DNA from 3 places in the Pseudoalteromonas sp. SCSIO 43095 genome. Region 3 is predicted to be linked to each of the others. Evidence: predicted binding sites of a transcription regulator. Region 3 holds the regulator's gene; each other region holds the start of a gene.
The links. Region 3 encodes MetJ, which represses methionine synthesis genes. Its sites were predicted from a motif close to TAGACGTCTAGACGTCTA; they were not measured.
Positions count from the first base shown of each region.

Region 1: a site for MetJ is predicted at 3,557-3,574, ahead of LOC50_RS02370 (methylenetetrahydrofolate reductase). Genes of this name have one in related genera too.
Region 2: a site for MetJ is predicted at 1,728-1,745, ahead of LOC50_RS09610 (homoserine O-succinyltransferase). Genes of this name have one in related genera too.

Region 1 is NZ_CP087995.1:510,480-516,294, reverse strand. Features, by position in the region: gene cysE (serine O-acetyltransferase) at 1-264, opposite strand, end outside; gene LOC50_RS02375 (M16 family metallopeptidase) at 496-3,378, opposite strand; gene LOC50_RS02370 (methylenetetrahydrofolate reductase) at 3,618-4,574, shown strand; gene LOC50_RS02365 (hypothetical protein) at 4,872-5,279, opposite strand; gene LOC50_RS02360 (hypothetical protein) at 5,407-5,815, opposite strand, start outside.
Region 2 is NZ_CP087995.1:2,029,396-2,035,210, forward strand. Features, by position in the region: gene LOC50_RS09605 (homocysteine S-methyltransferase family protein) at 1-716, opposite strand, end outside; gene LOC50_RS09610 (homoserine O-succinyltransferase) at 706-1,653, opposite strand; gene ettA (energy-dependent translational throttle protein EttA) at 1,877-3,550, shown strand; gene LOC50_RS09620 (PilZ domain-containing protein) at 3,688-4,050, shown strand; gene LOC50_RS09625 (histone deacetylase family protein) at 4,108-5,016, shown strand; gene LOC50_RS09630 (AraC family transcriptional regulator) at 5,017-5,815, opposite strand, start outside.
Region 3 is NZ_CP087995.1:172,384-178,198, forward strand. Features, by position in the region: gene priA (primosomal protein N') at 1-1,465, opposite strand, end outside; gene rpmE (50S ribosomal protein L31) at 1,696-1,911, shown strand; gene LOC50_RS00800 (malic enzyme-like NAD(P)-binding protein) at 2,436-3,677, shown strand; gene metJ (met regulon transcriptional regulator MetJ) at 3,746-4,066, opposite strand; gene metB (cystathionine gamma-synthase) at 4,265-5,512, shown strand; gene metL (bifunctional aspartate kinase/homoserine dehydrogenase II) at 5,562-5,815, shown strand, end outside.

The sequences.
Region 1 (5,815 bases), 340 kb from region 3:
GTCACGATCTTTTACCGCTTTAATATCATGAGCAACATGTGTCAGCATCCGGTCACACTTTACAAAAGCTTGGTCAAACAGCTCACGGATTGTAAAAGCAGAAACCACAGCATCAGCTAGTTTATTAGCAACAATAAAACTCAATGCCGACCCTAAGCACTCATGATTTAAAATACACGAATACACATGGCTCGCTAAAAGGGGTTCACGAGTTACTACTTCATTTGCTTCGCTACGAAGCTGTTGCCAAATTTCATGACGCATAATAATGCCTTAAGTTATTACAAAGAGCCTAAGGCCAATTCTAACGGATTTAGCCGCCTAGGTGTTAATCCCTTTGTTATTTGTTCTAGTTATTAGATATAACCAGTTAAATTTCAGGCTTATATTACTTTTTTCAAGTCATGTCATATAACAGCTATGCAGATTTAACCATTTATAAAATGCCCCAATGCTTACGACACAGGGGCATTTTTTTATATTTAAGAACTTAAATTATTGAAATACTTTATCCACCTTTACTACTTCAATATTTTTTGCTGGTATTGCTAATTTATAATCAGCAATTACCTTATCTTCAGCCACTAACTCGGCAGGCTTATCGGTGTTATACACCATAGGCGAGGTTTTCATTGTTGCTAAACGTTTTTGCATATCTTCACCATCACCGGTAACAAACACATAGTGAATATTCTCAGTTTGTAGGTTGTCTTTAATCACTCGATTTACATCGCCAACAGTCAATGTTTTCAGTTTGCTTGTGACGTAGTTTACAAAACTATCGGTGTTATAAAACTCGCTATCTAGCGCATAACCTAACTGGCGATTTTGACTAGCAACCATTTGTGGCACAAAGTTAATTAAAAAGTTACGTGTGGCTTCAAAATCTGCCTCGGTCATACCATTTTTAATTAGCTTATCTAGCTCAAATAATGCGGTACGGGTAGCAAAATGCGCATCGTTGTTTGAGCGCAGTGGACGCAACCACACCTGGAATATTTGCTCAGAGCGCCCTAAGTTTGCATCCGGTTTAGTTTGAAACATACCTCTAGGGAAGTATTCAATATAGGCGTAATCACCGTAATTCATACCACGTGTTTGACGAATACGTTCGTACAAGTAACTGTTAGAACTGCGATGCTCACCAAAGTACGAACGCACTAGCCACAATGCGGTCCAGTCTTCGCTGCTACGAATGGTATCAATAGGGAACCCGAACGACACAGCCGTTGATTGCGCTGACTTTTCAACAATCGTTGCATGATGACCTTTAAGCTCTGGCGCATCAGGGATTGTTAAGCGGCTTTGTTCGCCTTTAGGGAGCGTCGCTAGGTCAGCTAACATTTGTGCTTTAAGTTTTTCAGGTACGGCACCAATTAAACCCACAGTAAGTTTAGCTTGTGTAAGCTCAGCATTATAAAACGCTTTAACATCATCAAGAGTCAGCGCTTCTAAATCTGATAAGTCACCGTAGTTATAGCTTTCATAAGGGTGACCTTTATAAAGTACGCTGTAGAGCACTTCTTTACCCAACTCTTCATCATTAGAAGCTTTTAAACCCGATTTAATGCCATCGATCATTTCTTTTTTCAGACGTTTAAAGTCATCTTCTCTAAAGCCTGGGTTTAGCAGTTGTTCACTCACTAAGGCATACCACTGAGCTGCATTATCTTTATGAATACGCCCTTGGAACGACAGCATTTCTTTATCTATTTGATAACCAAAACTACCCGCCAGCGGGTACATTGCCTTTTTAATATCTTTGTAACTCATTGAGGTTGAGCCACCTTGCGCCAGCATTGCGGCAGTGAGTGCCGCCACGCCTTTTTTACCCTGCGGATCGGCAGCGGCACCGGTATTAAATAATAAGTTAATATCGATTAACGGCGAGCTATTAGTTTTATCAAGCACGTTAAAGATAGGCTTACTCGGTGCTTGCTGATATTTTGCTACCAAGGCATCTAAATCGCTTTCTTGTTCAAAACCAGGGGCTTTATCAAGTGCCGACATAGTAATTGTGGTGCGAGCATTATCAACAAAGTACTTATTGGCAACGGCTCTAATATCTTCGCTAGTGATATTGTCTGCCGATTTATACAGTTGGTTAATTACCTCAGGATCGCGCTCAAAATGCATATAGCTGGCAAGGGTAGAGGCAATTGCTTGCGACGAATCTAAACCATTTATAAAGCTGTATTTAAGATTAGACTTTAAATCGCTGAGTTTTTGGCTATCAACCAACTCGGTACGCGCTTTGGCATACGTACGGTTAATGGCATCACGCACTGTGGCTAAATCATCGGCATTTTCAACTTTTACAAATACATGCAGTAACCCTGGATCTTTAGTTTCAGGGTTATAGGTAAACATTTGACTCGCGATTTGTTTTTCTACTACCAGCTCTTGATAAATATCTGAATTGCTCGAAAAATAAAGCTGCGACAGTAAGTCTAATGCGGCTCTGTCTTTTTTCTGAGGCTCCCATGCAGCCCCTTTATACGACACAAGTAACCAATGACCTGGTAACCCTTCGTTTTGCTCATGCACATATTTTGGCGCTTGCTGAGTTGGCTCTTTTGGAATATCAACAACATAGTCGCCTTTTTGCCAGTTACCCCAGTGTTTTTTAACCATCGCCATGGTCTCTTTTGGCTCAACATCACCAACAATCACAAGCGATACATATTCAGGCTTATAAAACTTATCAAAAAACTCTTTACCGTAGGCCATTTGATCTGGCATGGCTTCAATATCCTCAAAAAAGCCCATAGTAGTGTGTTTATAGGTATGTTTATCGAACGCTTCTTGGCGTACCGCACTTAATAATTTACGAATTGGACTGGCATTATTTTTTAAGTACTCGCCTTTAACCGTTAGCGCTTCGGTTCTAAATTGTTCTTCGGTGTAGCTTAAGTTTTGAAAAATATCCGCTTCAATCTCAAGTACTTTATCAAGGTGCTGTTTTGAAAAATTTAAGTGGTAGTTAGTGTAATCGTTAGTTGTGTAGGCGCGGTTATCAACTCCAGAATTTTTTAAAATATCTGAATACACATCTTGCGGAAACTTTTCAGAGCCTTTAAACATCATGTGTTCAAAAAAGTGAGCAAAACCAGTTTTACCCGCTTCCACTTCATTACGCGAGCCAACAGATACAGGTATTTGTAGCGATACTACATCTGGGTAATCGGTTTTAACTACCATAACGCGCAAGCCGTTATCTAGCTCTTCTATTAGGTAATCTTGTGAAAAAACACGCTCATCTGCTTTATTAACTTGTTCTTGTTGAGCTGCTGTTTGCGTGTTTTGGTTTTGCTGCATAGCACAACCTGTTAAGGCCAGCGATACCGCTAGGCTAGTTGCCAATAATTTAAATTTCATTGTTATCCCTTTTTAAATTGAGCAATTTTTAAAACATTTACCAAACTAAGTATGCCGTAAAGTAATTAAATATAAGAGCCCTAAGCCTATTAATTATGTAAACAACTGTGTCAGTTATTTAATTTAACGATGAAAATAATTCACGTTAGTTGAGAAACCTTCAATAAATAAATCTATCTAGACGTCTAAATGGCTGCTATATTAAATCCATCATCACAAATTAAGCTGGAATGGGGATTATGGCTTTATCACTTCAAGAAAAAATACAGGACACCAACCAAGGTGTTTACCTAATTGGCACAACACCGCCAAAAATTGGGACCGATAAAGCGCAATTAAAAGTCATTGCCGAAAAGTTATTAGGCCGTTTACACGAAATTGAATATGACGGTGTGATTATTTATGACATTCAAGATGAAAGCAGCCGTACAGAGCAAGCGCGTCCATTTGCATTTAAGCAAACAGTTGATCCGCGCGAGTACAGTCAACTCTTACGAGGCTTATCTGATCTTGATGTAATTACTTATAAAAGTGTAGCTCAGCGCGGTGTGAGTGAGTTTAAAGCGTGGTTAGATGAAACTAAAAATGACTACGATTTAAAAAACGTGGTGTTAGTGGGCAGCCCATCATCAGCAGGTGATATAAAGCTGAGCTTACCGAATGCCTACAAAACACTGGCAGAGCAGTCTGAAGACTTCTTTTTAGGTGGTGTAACCATTGCTGAGCGCCATGCCAATAAGCGCAACGAGCACCAACGTTTAATAGAAAAAACAGCTCAAGGATGCCAGTTTTTTATCTCTCAAGCCGTTTACAATGCACAAGCAACCATAGATTTAATAACTAGTTATGCGCGCACATGCAAAGCACAAGGCCTAACACCTAATCGGATTATATTGACCTTTACGCCTTGTGGTGGAGAAAAAACCTTAGAGTTTATGCAGTGGCTAGGTATCTCAGTGCCAGAGGCAACTAAATGGCGCATGCTTGATTCGGAAAATACGCTAAGCGAATCAGTGCGTATTTGTCGCGAAAACCTCGACTCGATTTTAAAAAGCTGTGCCCACTTAGGTGTGCCGCTGGGTTTAAATATTGAAAGCTTAACCAACCGTAAAGAAGAAATTGACGCGTCCATTAATTTATACCGTTTATTAAAAGCGATTATGGAACTCAACCTTGCGGAAAAACTAATAGCTTAATTGCGGGGTTCGGGGTTCGGGGTTCGGGGTTCGGGGTTCGGGGTTCGGGGTTCGGGGTTCGGGGTTCGGGGTTCGGGGTTCGGGCAACAATAATAAGCGACATAGAATAAGCCAGTTCAAGTAGTTAGCTTCGTTTATTTTAATAAGTACTAACTTGAACTGTGAGGTTTAAACTGTAGGACTTTATCAAAGCTTCATTTTGGCAAAGTGCCAATAGCGGAGGCTGGCCCGCCCGCCACAAACGCGAGCAACTTGTTGCGAGTCGAGCGCCCAAAGGCGCGTTTTTAATGGCGATTGTTAGGTATTTGGCTCCCTGTGCATCGTGCAGTCGCCAACAAAACCAAACAGTCGATACCAATTGACTAGTTCTTGGCCAATTAAAGTCTGTCTATCACTAAACTGCACTTCAGCTTGAAGATAAATTTTAACCTTGTAAGTGTCGGCAAGATTGCAGATATAGATCATCATTTCTTTGCCGTGCCCATTACCAGGCTTAAAAGCGCTGACATGAAATAACTGTACTTCTGAAGTGTCAGCTTCATTTGTAGCAGCTACAGCAATTAAACCAAGTGGCACTCCGTTATCATTTTCATAAACAACGGGATACACCTTGCTAGCAAAGCCACGACCATACCCAGCCGCGAAAGGTGCTCGCCCTTCAAAGTTCGAATATATCGCGTCGACAAATTTTTCTGCTGTTGTCATCAAAACTGCCTAACGCTTCATTAAGAAGCGAGTTTAGGCTTGCTAAACTTTGGTTACGAAGGAACTCGAGCAAGCCGTGACGAGTCTTTCTTCAATAACTTGTTAGCATTACTTAGCTTGTAATAACTCATTTCTCATCATGTTTTTTTAACAAGATATCAAGCTTTTCCTTTCTCTCTGCTTCATCTTTTCCTAACGAGGTGAAATGTGGAACATATGATAATGCACGAAATAGGAAGTAAACGGCTGTTATATAACCAATGATTGAAGTTATATGGTTAATTGGCGAAATTAACAAAGATAGTACTATAAATATGAGTGATTTTAAAAAGTAATGCGATGCACCATAAAGGCAAATAAAGTAACTTTCAGTTCGTAGGCTCTCATATTCAGTTGTGGTTGCCATCAGTGCAAACGTGTTAGCCACTACCTTGTCTTTGCCAATTTTTCCTGACAAAACAGTGATTGTTTTTTGGCCGACATATAGAGTAAAGGTAAGAAAAGCAGCACCTAAAATCCCTTGAATGAATGGTGAT
Region 2 (5,815 bases), 1.2 Mb from region 3:
TTATAAAATGCCTCAGTTGTTTGCCCCGAAAGCGTTCGCCCTGAGGCATCGGTAATGGTGCCCGAGATCATTACAGGTAATGTGCGCCCTGCTTGCTCAAACGCTTCTTCTACTGCGAATGAGGCTGCTTTTGCATTGAGGGTGTCGAAAATGGTTTCAATAAGTATTAAATCAGCGCCGCCTTCCATTAATGCAAGAGTAGACTCAACATACGCAGTAACCAGCTTATCAAAGGTAATATTACGATAGCCTGGGTCGTTTACATCTGGCGAGATAGAACAGGTTTTAGAGGTTGGCCCTAACACACCGGCTACATAGCGTGGCTTTTCTGGGTTTTTAGCAGTGAACTCGTCACATATTGCGCGTGCTAATTTAGCCGACTCTAGGTTTACCTCACGGCTTATGCTTGCCATGTCGTAATCTTCCATCGAAATGGTGGTCGAGTTAAACGTGTTGGTTTCAATAATATCCGCACCGGCGGCTAAAAAGCTGCGGTGTATATCAGCAATTAACTCGGGCTTGGTAAGGCTTAATAAATCGTTATTGCCTTTTATTAGCACGTGCCAGTCTTTAAAGCGCTCACCGCGGTAGTCTTCTTCTTCAAGCTTATGCGCTTGGATCATGGTTCCCATTGCACCATCTAAAATTAAAATACGCTGTTTTAGCGCAGCGCTTAATTCGCTTTGCTTATTTTTGTTTGGCACGTTATTCGGCATAGTTGTTAGTCCTCACATCTTGGCTAACTAAATTAATATCATAAGGGGTAGTTTGGTACACGTAGTAATTTAACCAGTTTGAAAACAGTAAAAAGGCGTGGCTTTGCCACGTTTTAGACGGCTTTTTACTTGCATCGTTATCTGGAAAATAGTTTTCGGGTTTTGGCGCGTCTGGGCTTTTTTGTAAATCGCGTTCGTACTCTGCTTTTAATGTGTCGGCATCGTATTCTGGGTGGCCGGTTATAAACACTTGGCTGCCCGACTTATTTTTCATTAAGTAAGCGCCTACTTTTTCAGAGCCTGCCAATACCACTATATCGTCGCAGGCATTAATTTTATTTATATCAATGTGGCCATAACGTGAGTGCGGCACTAAAAAGGTGTCGTCGAAGCCACGAGTAAGTGCTCCGTGATCAAAATAACACTGGTGGGTAAACACGCCACAGAGTTTATCTTTTTTTAAATCACGTTTTAAATTGTAACGATGATACAACGCCGCATGCGCCGCCCAGCATGAGTAAAGTGTGGAGGTAACGTGTTGCTCTGCCCAATCAATAATCACTTTGAATTCTTCCCAATACGCCACTTCTTCATACTCTAAATGTGCCAAAGGCGCACCGGTAACAATTAACGCATCGTAGTTATTATCTTTTACCTCAGAGAAATAACGGTAAAAGGTATCTAAGTGCTCTTCTGAGTTGCTACTGCTGCGGTGCGTATCTAAGCGCAATAGCTCTACATTTACTTGCAAAGGAGAATTAGCAAGCAAACGAATAAACTGTACTTCGGTTTCTACTTTATTAGGCATTAAATTTAAAATAGCCAAACGCATAGGACGAATTTCTTGCGTTTTTGCACGGCTTTTTGGCATTACAAACACGTTTTCTTCACGCAAACGGGCAATAGCCGGTAGCTCGTCTTTCACTGTGATTGGCATATTTTACTCCTACTCATAAAAACCGAGAATTTATACGCTCTTATTATGAACAGAATGCTAAAAATATCAACCTCTAGATGTATAGATGTCTAAATGAATTTATTCACCCAGTTTGTACAAATTGAATATGTACTTTAAAACAGCCCCATTCGTTGACTGTTTAACCCCTCAACAACTACAATACAGCATTGAAATTTTTATTATTATTTGAAGGCTTTCCTCCATGGTTTTACCTGATAAGTTTATATTCTCGATGAATCGAGTATCTAAAGTTGTGCCACCTAAGCGCACAATTTTAAAAGATATTTCGTTGCACTTTTTCCCTGGTGCTAAAATTGGTGTACTAGGTTTAAATGGTGCTGGTAAATCTACATTACTTCGCATTATGGCCGGTGTTGACCAAGACTTTGAAGGTGAAGCTCGCCCTCAACCTGGTACTAAAATTGGTTACTTACCGCAAGAGCCAGTACTGGATGAAAGCAAAACAGTACGCGAAATAGTTGAAGAAGCTGTTGGCGAAGTAAAGCATGCCCTTAACCGCCTTGACGAAGTGTACAACGAGTACGCAATGGAAGACGCTGACTTTGACGCCCTTGCAAAAGAGCAAGGTGAGCTTGAAGCGATTATTCAAGCGCACGATGGTCACAACATCGATAACGTTTTAGAGCGCGCTGCCGATGCACTTCGTTTACCTGAGTGGGATGCTAAAATTGAGCACTTATCAGGTGGTGAGCGCCGCCGTGTTGCTATTTGTCGTTTATTACTCGAAAAACCAGATATGCTTATTCTCGATGAGCCAACTAACCACTTAGATGCTGAGTCGGTTGCTTGGCTTGAGCGCTTCTTACATGACTACGAAGGCACTGTTGTGGCGGTAACGCATGACCGTTACTTCCTTGATAATGTGGCTGGCTGGATTTTAGAGCTTGACCGTGGTGAAGGTATTCCGTGGGAAGGTAACTACTCTTCTTGGCTTGAGCAAAAAGATGCCCGCTTACAACAAGAGCAAAAATCTGAAAAAGCACGTCAAAAATCAATTGCACAAGAACTTGAATGGGTGCGTTCAAACCCTAAAGGTCGTCAAGCTAAGTCAAAAGCGCGTATGGCACAGTTTAGCGAGCTACAGCAGTCTGATTACCAAAAACGTAACGAAACCAACGAATTGTTTATTCCACCTGGCCCACGTTTAGGTGACCAAGTATTAGAAGTAAACAACTTACGTAAAAGCTTTGGCGACCGTGTTTTAATTGATGATTTAAGCTTTAGCATGCCTAAAGGCGCTATTGTGGGTATTATTGGTGCCAATGGCGCGGGTAAATCAACCCTATTTAAAATGCTAAGTGGCGAAGAACAACCAGATAGCGGCAGCATTAGCGTAGGTGAAACTGTAGAGCTTGCAACCGTTGATCAGTTCCGTGGCAACATGGACGAAAGCAAAACTGTATTTGAAGAGATTTCTGACGGCCAAGACGTGCTAAAAATTGGTAACTTTGAGTTCCCAAGCCGTGCTTACGTTAGCCGTTTTAACTTTAAAGGTAACGATCAGCAAAAATTTGTTAAAGACTTATCTGGTGGTGAGCGTAACCGTTTACACCTTGCTAAGCTTTTAAAAGCCGGTGGTAACGTAGTACTACTGGATGAACCAACCAATGACCTTGATGTTGAAACACTTCGCGCCCTTGAGAACGCTATTTTAGAGTTCCCAGGCTGTGTAATGTGTATATCGCATGACCGTTGGTTCCTTGACCGTATTGCAACGCACATTTTAGATTACCGCGACGAAGGACAAATTAACTTCTTTGATGGTAACTACACTGAGTACGAAGAGTGGCTTAAAAAGACCCTTGGCGCAGAAGCTGCACAGCCTAAGCGCATAAAGTATAAAAAAATTGGCTAACAGCCACAGTGAATAAGTTAAAAGCCCTGCATTTAATGCGGGGCTTTTTTATGCGAGCTATTTTTATCTTTAAGCAAATTGGCGTGTTGGGCATTACCAGCTATGCTTATTATAAATAACAGCTTTATAAGATTATTATGCAAAACCGTCGGCAATTTTCTCGTATTATGTTCTCTACTGCAGCGCAATTAGTTATGGCTAGCAGCCAGTATAAATGCACTCTATTAGATATCTCTTTACATGGTGCGCTTATTACTAAAAGCGATACATTTACTGGGAACAAAAATGACGAAGCAGTACTACGTTTTACTTTGCCACAAAGCGATATTGAAATAAAAATGCCGGTGGTTATTCGTCACATAGAAGAAAACCATATTGGTCTTAAATGCCATAGTATTGATATAGACAGTATCACGCATTTAAAGCGTTTAGTTGAGCTAAACCTTGCTGATGAAACATTATTACACCGCGAGCTTGAAACGCTTATTCACCAAACATAAATAGACGCACTGCGTGAAGTTGATTACCATAATCAAAAATAATTAAACGACGCAGATATGAGTTTAAACCCCAATCTACCTTTAGTTTATCATCCTAACTACTCGTTTAGTTTTGATCCCAAGCATCGCTTTGTAATGAGTAAATTTGCTCAGCTACACCAGCATGTTAAAACCCTTGGACTTGCTGGCAGTAATATCATAGAGCCACCACATGGTAGTGTAGAAGAGCTAGAAATAGTACATTGTGAAAATTACATTCACGATTTATGGCATAACCGCCTAGACGAAAAAGCCATGCGCCGTATTGGCCTGCCTTGGTCACAAGCACTAATGAACCGCACATTTACCGCCCCGCTAGGAACACTGCAAACCGCGCGTTTAGCGCTTAAAAATGGGCTTGCGTGCCATTTAGCGGGCGGCACTCACCATGCCCACAGTGATTTTGGATCGGGTTTTTGTATGGTGAACGATTTAGCTTTTACCGCACAAACGTTAATTCAAAATCGTGAAGTGACCAACGTACTGATTTTTGATTTAGATGTTCACCAAGGCGATGGCACCGCAGCTATGCTGGCTCATCAACCTTATGCGTTTACCTGTTCAATACACTGTGAAAAAAACTTCCCGTTTAGAAAGTCCCCTAGCGATTTAGATATTGGTTTAACCAATAATATGCAAGACGCTGAATATTTAGGTATTGTTGACGATACGCTGCAATTTTTATTAAACGAGCTCAACCCGGATCTTGTTTTATACGATGCTGGCGTTGATATTTGGCAAGAGGATGGCTTAGGCAAACTGGATATTAGTTGGCAAGGGATAGAAAAGCGCGATCACTTAGTGCTTAAACGCTGCCTTGCAAATAATACTCCTGTTGCCACTGTGATTGGTGGAGGCTATGACAGAGATCATCAGCGCCTAGCAAAGCGCCATGGCATTGTTATAGAGCAAGCGGCTAGTTTTTAATTATATTTTTAACTGACTTGGCGTAATGCCGGTCCAACGCTTAAATGCTCGGCGAAAGTTAGGAATATCATAAAATGCAAGCCGATCAGCCACTCGTTCATTACCTTGCTGGCACACCCCCAGTAAATGCAGAGCTTTAAGTTTATTTTGCTCATCTTGTAATTGAGAGTAACTGACACCGTGTTGTTTTAACTTACGTTTAAACGTAGCAGAGCTCATGGCAAAATGCTCAGCACTGTTAGCAAGGCTGTTGTTTTTATCACGGTAAATGCGCTGGCACACAGCCTCAACAAAAGACTGTGATACATTCTTATGTAACTCACTTTGCGCTATGCACTGCTGCCATCTAAGCTGACTAGCCTCTGGGTTTGGGCACTTAAGTAGTTGTTTATTAAAGTGCCAACGGGTATAGGGTTGTTCAAACCGTATTCGTAAACCTAAGTGCTGCTCATATTCTTGGATATGCCGAGGGCGTTTACAGGTAAAGTCAAAATAACAATGTGGATACACATTACAGACTCGTTTTAGTAAGCTCATTAGCGCAGCGCTGTATATTTCAAAACAATAATTTTTTAATGACTCGTCCATACCGATACTCGGTTGCAAGTACAGATATAAATCGTCTTTAAATATATGCTTACGGGTAAATAATAAAGGGGCAATAACGGTACTAATTTGTTGTAATTGCTTTAAAGCCATACCTAAACTGGGGCTTAAACGCACACTTTGCACTGCTGAGCTAACGTCATTAACCAATTGATGACCCAGTAAAAAGCCACTATCATTACTCTTCATTAAG
Region 3 (5,815 bases):
CTTTGCCGTTAGGAAATATTTGCGTACTACCACAGTCAGGGCATTGATGCGGTACATGATATTGATCGCCACAATGGTGGCAAATCATTTGGCCTATTGCCTTATGGAAAGTCGCACTGGTGCTGCATCGGCTACATTCACTCAACCAACCACATTCATGACAAATCAAGGTAGGAGAAAACCCACGGCGATTTAAAAATACCATCACCTGCTTTCCTCTATTTAGGTGCTGGCGCATTATTGCAAGACTGGCATGCGCAATACCGGCTCGATCAGGCTGACCTTTCATGTCGAGCAGCTTAAACTGATTATCGGTGGCGGTTTGCGCGCGCTCACTTAATGTGAGTAACTGGTATTTGTTATTAATTGCTTTATGCAGTGTTTCTAATGCCGGCGTGGCGCTACCTAAAATAAGTGGAATTTGATGCTGATAGGCACGATACGCAGCTAAATCACGGGCATGATAGCGTAAAGTGTCTTGTTGTTTAAATGAGGCATCATGCTCCTCATCAACCACAATCATCCCGAGCTTTAAAAATGGCAGAAAAATACTCGAACGGGTGCCTATAACAATGGCACAACTGCCTTTTTCACAAAAGCGCCATGTTTGTAGACGTTCGTTATCGGTTAATGCCGAGTGCCATAACATAATAGGGGTGTCAGGAAAGCGACGTCTAAAACGATTGACCGTTTGAGGCGTTAGCCCTATTTCAGGAACAAGCACTAACGCCTGTTCGCCACGTTTTAATACTTCTTCTAGGCATTGTAGGTAAACTTCGGTTTTTCCGCTGCCAGTGACACCTTCTAGCAAAAAGCTCTTAAACCCAGTACTTTGATTAATTGCAGTGCAGGCAATGGCTTGCTCTTTATTCAAACGAGGTTTGCTGCCAACCGTTGGCGAGGTATGTTGCCATTGATTGTCGTGTTCAATGGTTTGAATTATTAGCTCTTTATCTAAAAGGGTATCAATGGTTTTTTTATTAAACCCGAGGGCTTTGAGTTCGGTTAATGATGATTTACCGGATGCTGATAATTGCTTAAGCAAATTAAGCTGTGTTTTAGCTTTTAAAGACGGTAAAAGTGCCCCCTTTTCGCTTAATGTCACCATGTTTATACTGGTTTTATCAGGGCACTCACCTTGGCGCAGTGCACTGGGCAATGCAATATGAATAGTTTCACCGAGTGGATAGCAATAATAACGCGCTGTAAACTTCAGTAGCTCTAAATGCTGCGCAGATAACACCGGTGAATCGTCAATAACTTCAATAATAGATTTTATTTTGCCTTCGGGGACTGCTGTATCCGCTTTTAAGCTAAGAATAACCGCTACTTTACGTTGATTGCCAAAAGGGACTAACGCGCGCATACCGGGCTGTAATTGAGTCAGCGATACTAATTGCTCATCCACTTTATAATCAAAGGTGCGAGGCAAGGGGACTTTTATTGCAACTTCAGCAAAATGCATAACAACTCAACCAATTAACGTAATGGTTTAATGTACTAAAAATAGCATTAAAAGCCTACCGACAAATCAGTAATGAATAGGTGTTTGCCGAGTTTTTAGCAAAAAGGGTAATTAAAGCTTGTGTGCGTGCGGGTTGTTGGATAAAATTCGCGACCAATAAATTTGTTTTAACGACGTATGGTGCCAGACTTCGGGTTTGGAGAGCGATGCGGCCTTAACTAGAGGTTCCTATGAAAGAAGGTATTCACCCTAAGTACGAAGTAATTTCTGCAACTTGTTCATGCGGAAACAAATTCGAAACTCGTTCTACTCTGTGTAAAGACATTCACTTAGACGTATGTTCTGCGTGTCACCCGTTTTACACTGGTAAGCAAAAGATTTTAGACACTGGCGGCCGTGTTGATCGCTTCAACAAGCGCTTCGGTGCACTTAGCAGCAAAAAATAATTTTTTGTTTCTATGTAAAAAAAGCACCTTAGGGTGCTTTTTTTGTGGCCAAAATTTACTTTCCTATCTGCTTTCTTAGCAATTTTGTATTTATTTTTTTTGCATAACTATTTCCTGTTCTTATTCTGAGTATGCATAAACATTTGCAGACAAAACAGCCAATATTCTCTATATTTTTATTTGTTAAACTTTAAAGATGGTACTCAAATGCAGGTAACGTGAGGTTATTTGTGTTTAAAGTTAAATAAAATTCGGTATTTCACTATTTTAATTTAAGACTAAAAAATACGCTTTATAAAAATAGAACAAGGGCAAAAAGTACCTGTGTTTTTCATTTTTATGACGAATTTATATTTTAAAAATGTCAGGATAATCTAGGGAAGTTGCTGATAAATCACTTAAAATTAACAGTTCTAGCATATAACAGGATAGACCTGATATTGCTTGGAATTTAAAAATAATAAAGGTATCGTAGATTAAAACTACCTCTCACTTTAACTTAAATTGCAGGATATAATCGCGTTATGTCAGATTTTCGTGAACAAGCACTACATTACCATGCCCATCCCGTTCCAGGTAAAATCAGTATTGAGCTGACCAAGCCCGCTGAGACGGTTAAAGACCTCGCGCTCGCATACAGCCCTGGTGTCGCAGAACCTGTTCGTGAAATTGCCGCTGATCCAGCAAATGCCTACAAATATACTGGTAAAGGAAATATGGTTGCGGTTATTACTAACGGCACCGCAATTTTAGGCTTAGGTAATTTAGGTCCACTCGCTTCAAAACCCGTTATGGAAGGTAAAGCGCTACTATTTAAGCGTTTTGCAGGGTTAGACTCTATAGATATTGAAGTTAAGCATCGTACTACCGAAGACTTTATTAACACGGTGGCTAATATTGCCGACACCTTTGGTGGAATTAATTTAGAAGATATTAAAGCGCCAGAGTGTTTTGAAATAGAAAAAGCGCTTATAGAGCGTTGTAGCATTCCTGTTTTTCATGATGATCAGCATGGTACGGCTATTGTAACGGCTGCGGGTATGCTAAACGCGCTGGAAGTACAGGGCAAAGCAATTGAAGATGCAATTATTGTATGTTTAGGTGCCGGCGCTGCAGCTGTTGCCTGTATGGAGCTTTTAATTAAGTGTGGCGCGTTGCGTGAACATATTTATATGTTAGATCGCAAAGGAGTTATTCATACGCGTCGTGATGACTTGAATGAATATAAGCAATTATTTGCAAACAATACCGATAAACGTACTTTACAAGATGTAATTGAAGATGCCGATGTGTTTGTGGGTGTATCGGGCCCTAATTTATTAGCCCCTGAAGATTTAAAATTAATGGCTGATAGACCCGTGGTATTTGCTTGTTCAAACCCCGATCCTGAAATCGATCCGCAATTAGCACACGCTGCACGTAACGATTTAATTATGGCTACAGGTCGCTCTGATTATCCGAATCAAGTTAATAACGTATTGTGTTTTCCGTTTATTTTCCGTGGTGCGTTAGATGTACGTGCCAGTGAAATAAACGACGAGATGAAAATTGCTGCTGTGGAAGCAATTCGCAGTATTGCTAAAGAGCCCGTGCCGACTGAAGTGCTTACTGCCGCAGGCATCGACAAATTAGAGTTTGGTGCTAAATATATTATACCAAAACCAATGGATCCACGTTTGTTACCACGTATAGCTAAAGCGGTTGCGCAGGCGGCGGTAGACTCTGGTGTTGCACAAATTGATATGCCAGAAAACTACATGGCGTAATTGTTACGTGTAAATTAGCGCAAAAAAAACCTCAGCATTTGCTGAGGTTTTTTTGTATAAAGACCCTTCTAGTCTTCATTTAAAATAGGCACTTCTAGTCCCATTTCTTGCATTATTTTCTTCACTTCTTCAGGTACTTTTTCTGCGTTATCTTTACGCAAATCATCATCATTAGGCAGCGGTTGCCCGGTAAACGCATGCAAAAACGCTTCGCATAAAAGCTCGCTATTTGTTGCATGACGTAAGTTGTTTATTTGACGACGAGTACGTTCATCAGTTAATACTTTTAATACATTTAGCGGGATCGAAACGGTGATCTTCTTTACTTGTTCGGATTTTTTCCCGTGTTCTGCGTATGGGTGAATATATTCACCATTCCATTTAGCCATAAGATGTATCGTTGCCTCAGATTATAAATTGCTCACACAGCATCAAAGCGTGTAAATATGCGTGAAATTCTATCGGTTTAAAAAAGATAGTCAAATACTAGTTATTTAGCTATCTAGACATTTAAATGTTTTGACATCTTAAATTGCATGCGCTACCTTTTAGACGTCTAAACATCCAAACCAGTAAAGGTAGCGAAAATGAGTGAAAAAAATAAGGCAACAATTGCTGTTCGTAGTGGAATAGAAGCCGACAAACAGCATGGTGCGGTTGTTCCACCGCTTTATTTATCAACAACTTACTCATTTGCTGACTTTGATACAAAGCGCCAATATGATTATGGCCGCAGTGGTAACCCTAATCGTGACATTTTGGCTGAGGCGCTCACGGAGCTTGAAGGTGGCGCTAAAGGCATTATTACCGCAACAGGCATGGCAGCCGTTCACCTAACAACACAATTACTTAATAGTGACGATACGTTAGTGATCCCTCATGACTGTTATGGGGGCAGCTATCGCTTATTTACTTCGCTAGAAAAGCGCGGCTTATTAAAACTAGAAGTGGTCGATTTTACCAAAAGCGACAGTTTGACACGCATCTTTGCTATTAAACCTAAGCTGATTTGGATTGAAACACCTAGCAATCCTATTTTACGCTTAACAGATATTAAAGCAGTAACTGATACAGCTAAACAGTGTGGTGCACTGGTTGCCGCCGACAACACGTTTTTATCGCCAGCATTACAAAACCCGATTAAGTTTGGCGCTGATATTGTGGTGCACTCAACCACAAAATATATCAATGGCCATTCAGACGTTGTTGGTGGCGCGGTTATCGCAGCGACTGCTGAGTTAGGTGAAGAGTTAGCGTGGTGGGCAAATAACATTGGCATCACCGGCGCGCCATTTGATAGCTATTTAACTCTCAGAGGCTTACGTACTTTAAACGTGCGTTTAAGGCAACACCAAGAAAATGCACTCGCCATTGCACAGTATTTAGAACGCTCCCAGTTTGTTGCCCAAGTTTACTACCCAGGTCTTGAATCACACCCTCAACATGCGCTAGCTAAGGCGCAGCAGCTTGGCTTTGGTGCTATGGTTAGTTTTGATATAAAAGGCGATATAAACGATGCTGCAGCGTTTTTAACGCGCTTAAATGAATTTAGCTTAGCGGAATCATTAGGTGGAGTAGAAAGTTTGATTTGTCACCCTGCGACTATGACCCACGCCGGCATGGACGCAACCGCGCGTGCAGAAGCCGGAGTAGGCGACACGCTTATTCGTATCTCGGTGGGTATTGAAGATGTAAATGATTTACTCGCTGACTTAGACAGGGTATTTAATTTGGTGCGCCCAGGGCACGCCGATCCCGGCCTATCGGCAAAAAGTGGTGCTAGTGAATCATTTGGTTCAGCAAAGTTAAACGCGGCGCATCCGGCGTTATGGTAGTGCATACCATTCTTCAAAATACAAAACATAAATGCGAGTCGGTATTAATATGGTAAATCAGGTTCATAAATTTGGTGGTTCGAGTTTAAGCTCAGCGGATCGCTTTAAAAGTGTCGCAAATATTATTTTAACTCACGCTCACGCTGGGGATTGTGTGGTGGTATCGGCTGCCGGTAAAACCACCGATACCTTAGTTAAACTGTGGCAAAGCTATCAACAGCAAGACACTCAAGCTATTGCTGATATTGTATTGCTATTGAGCAACCATCAAATAGCTCTAATTGAGCAATTATTAATAGCTAA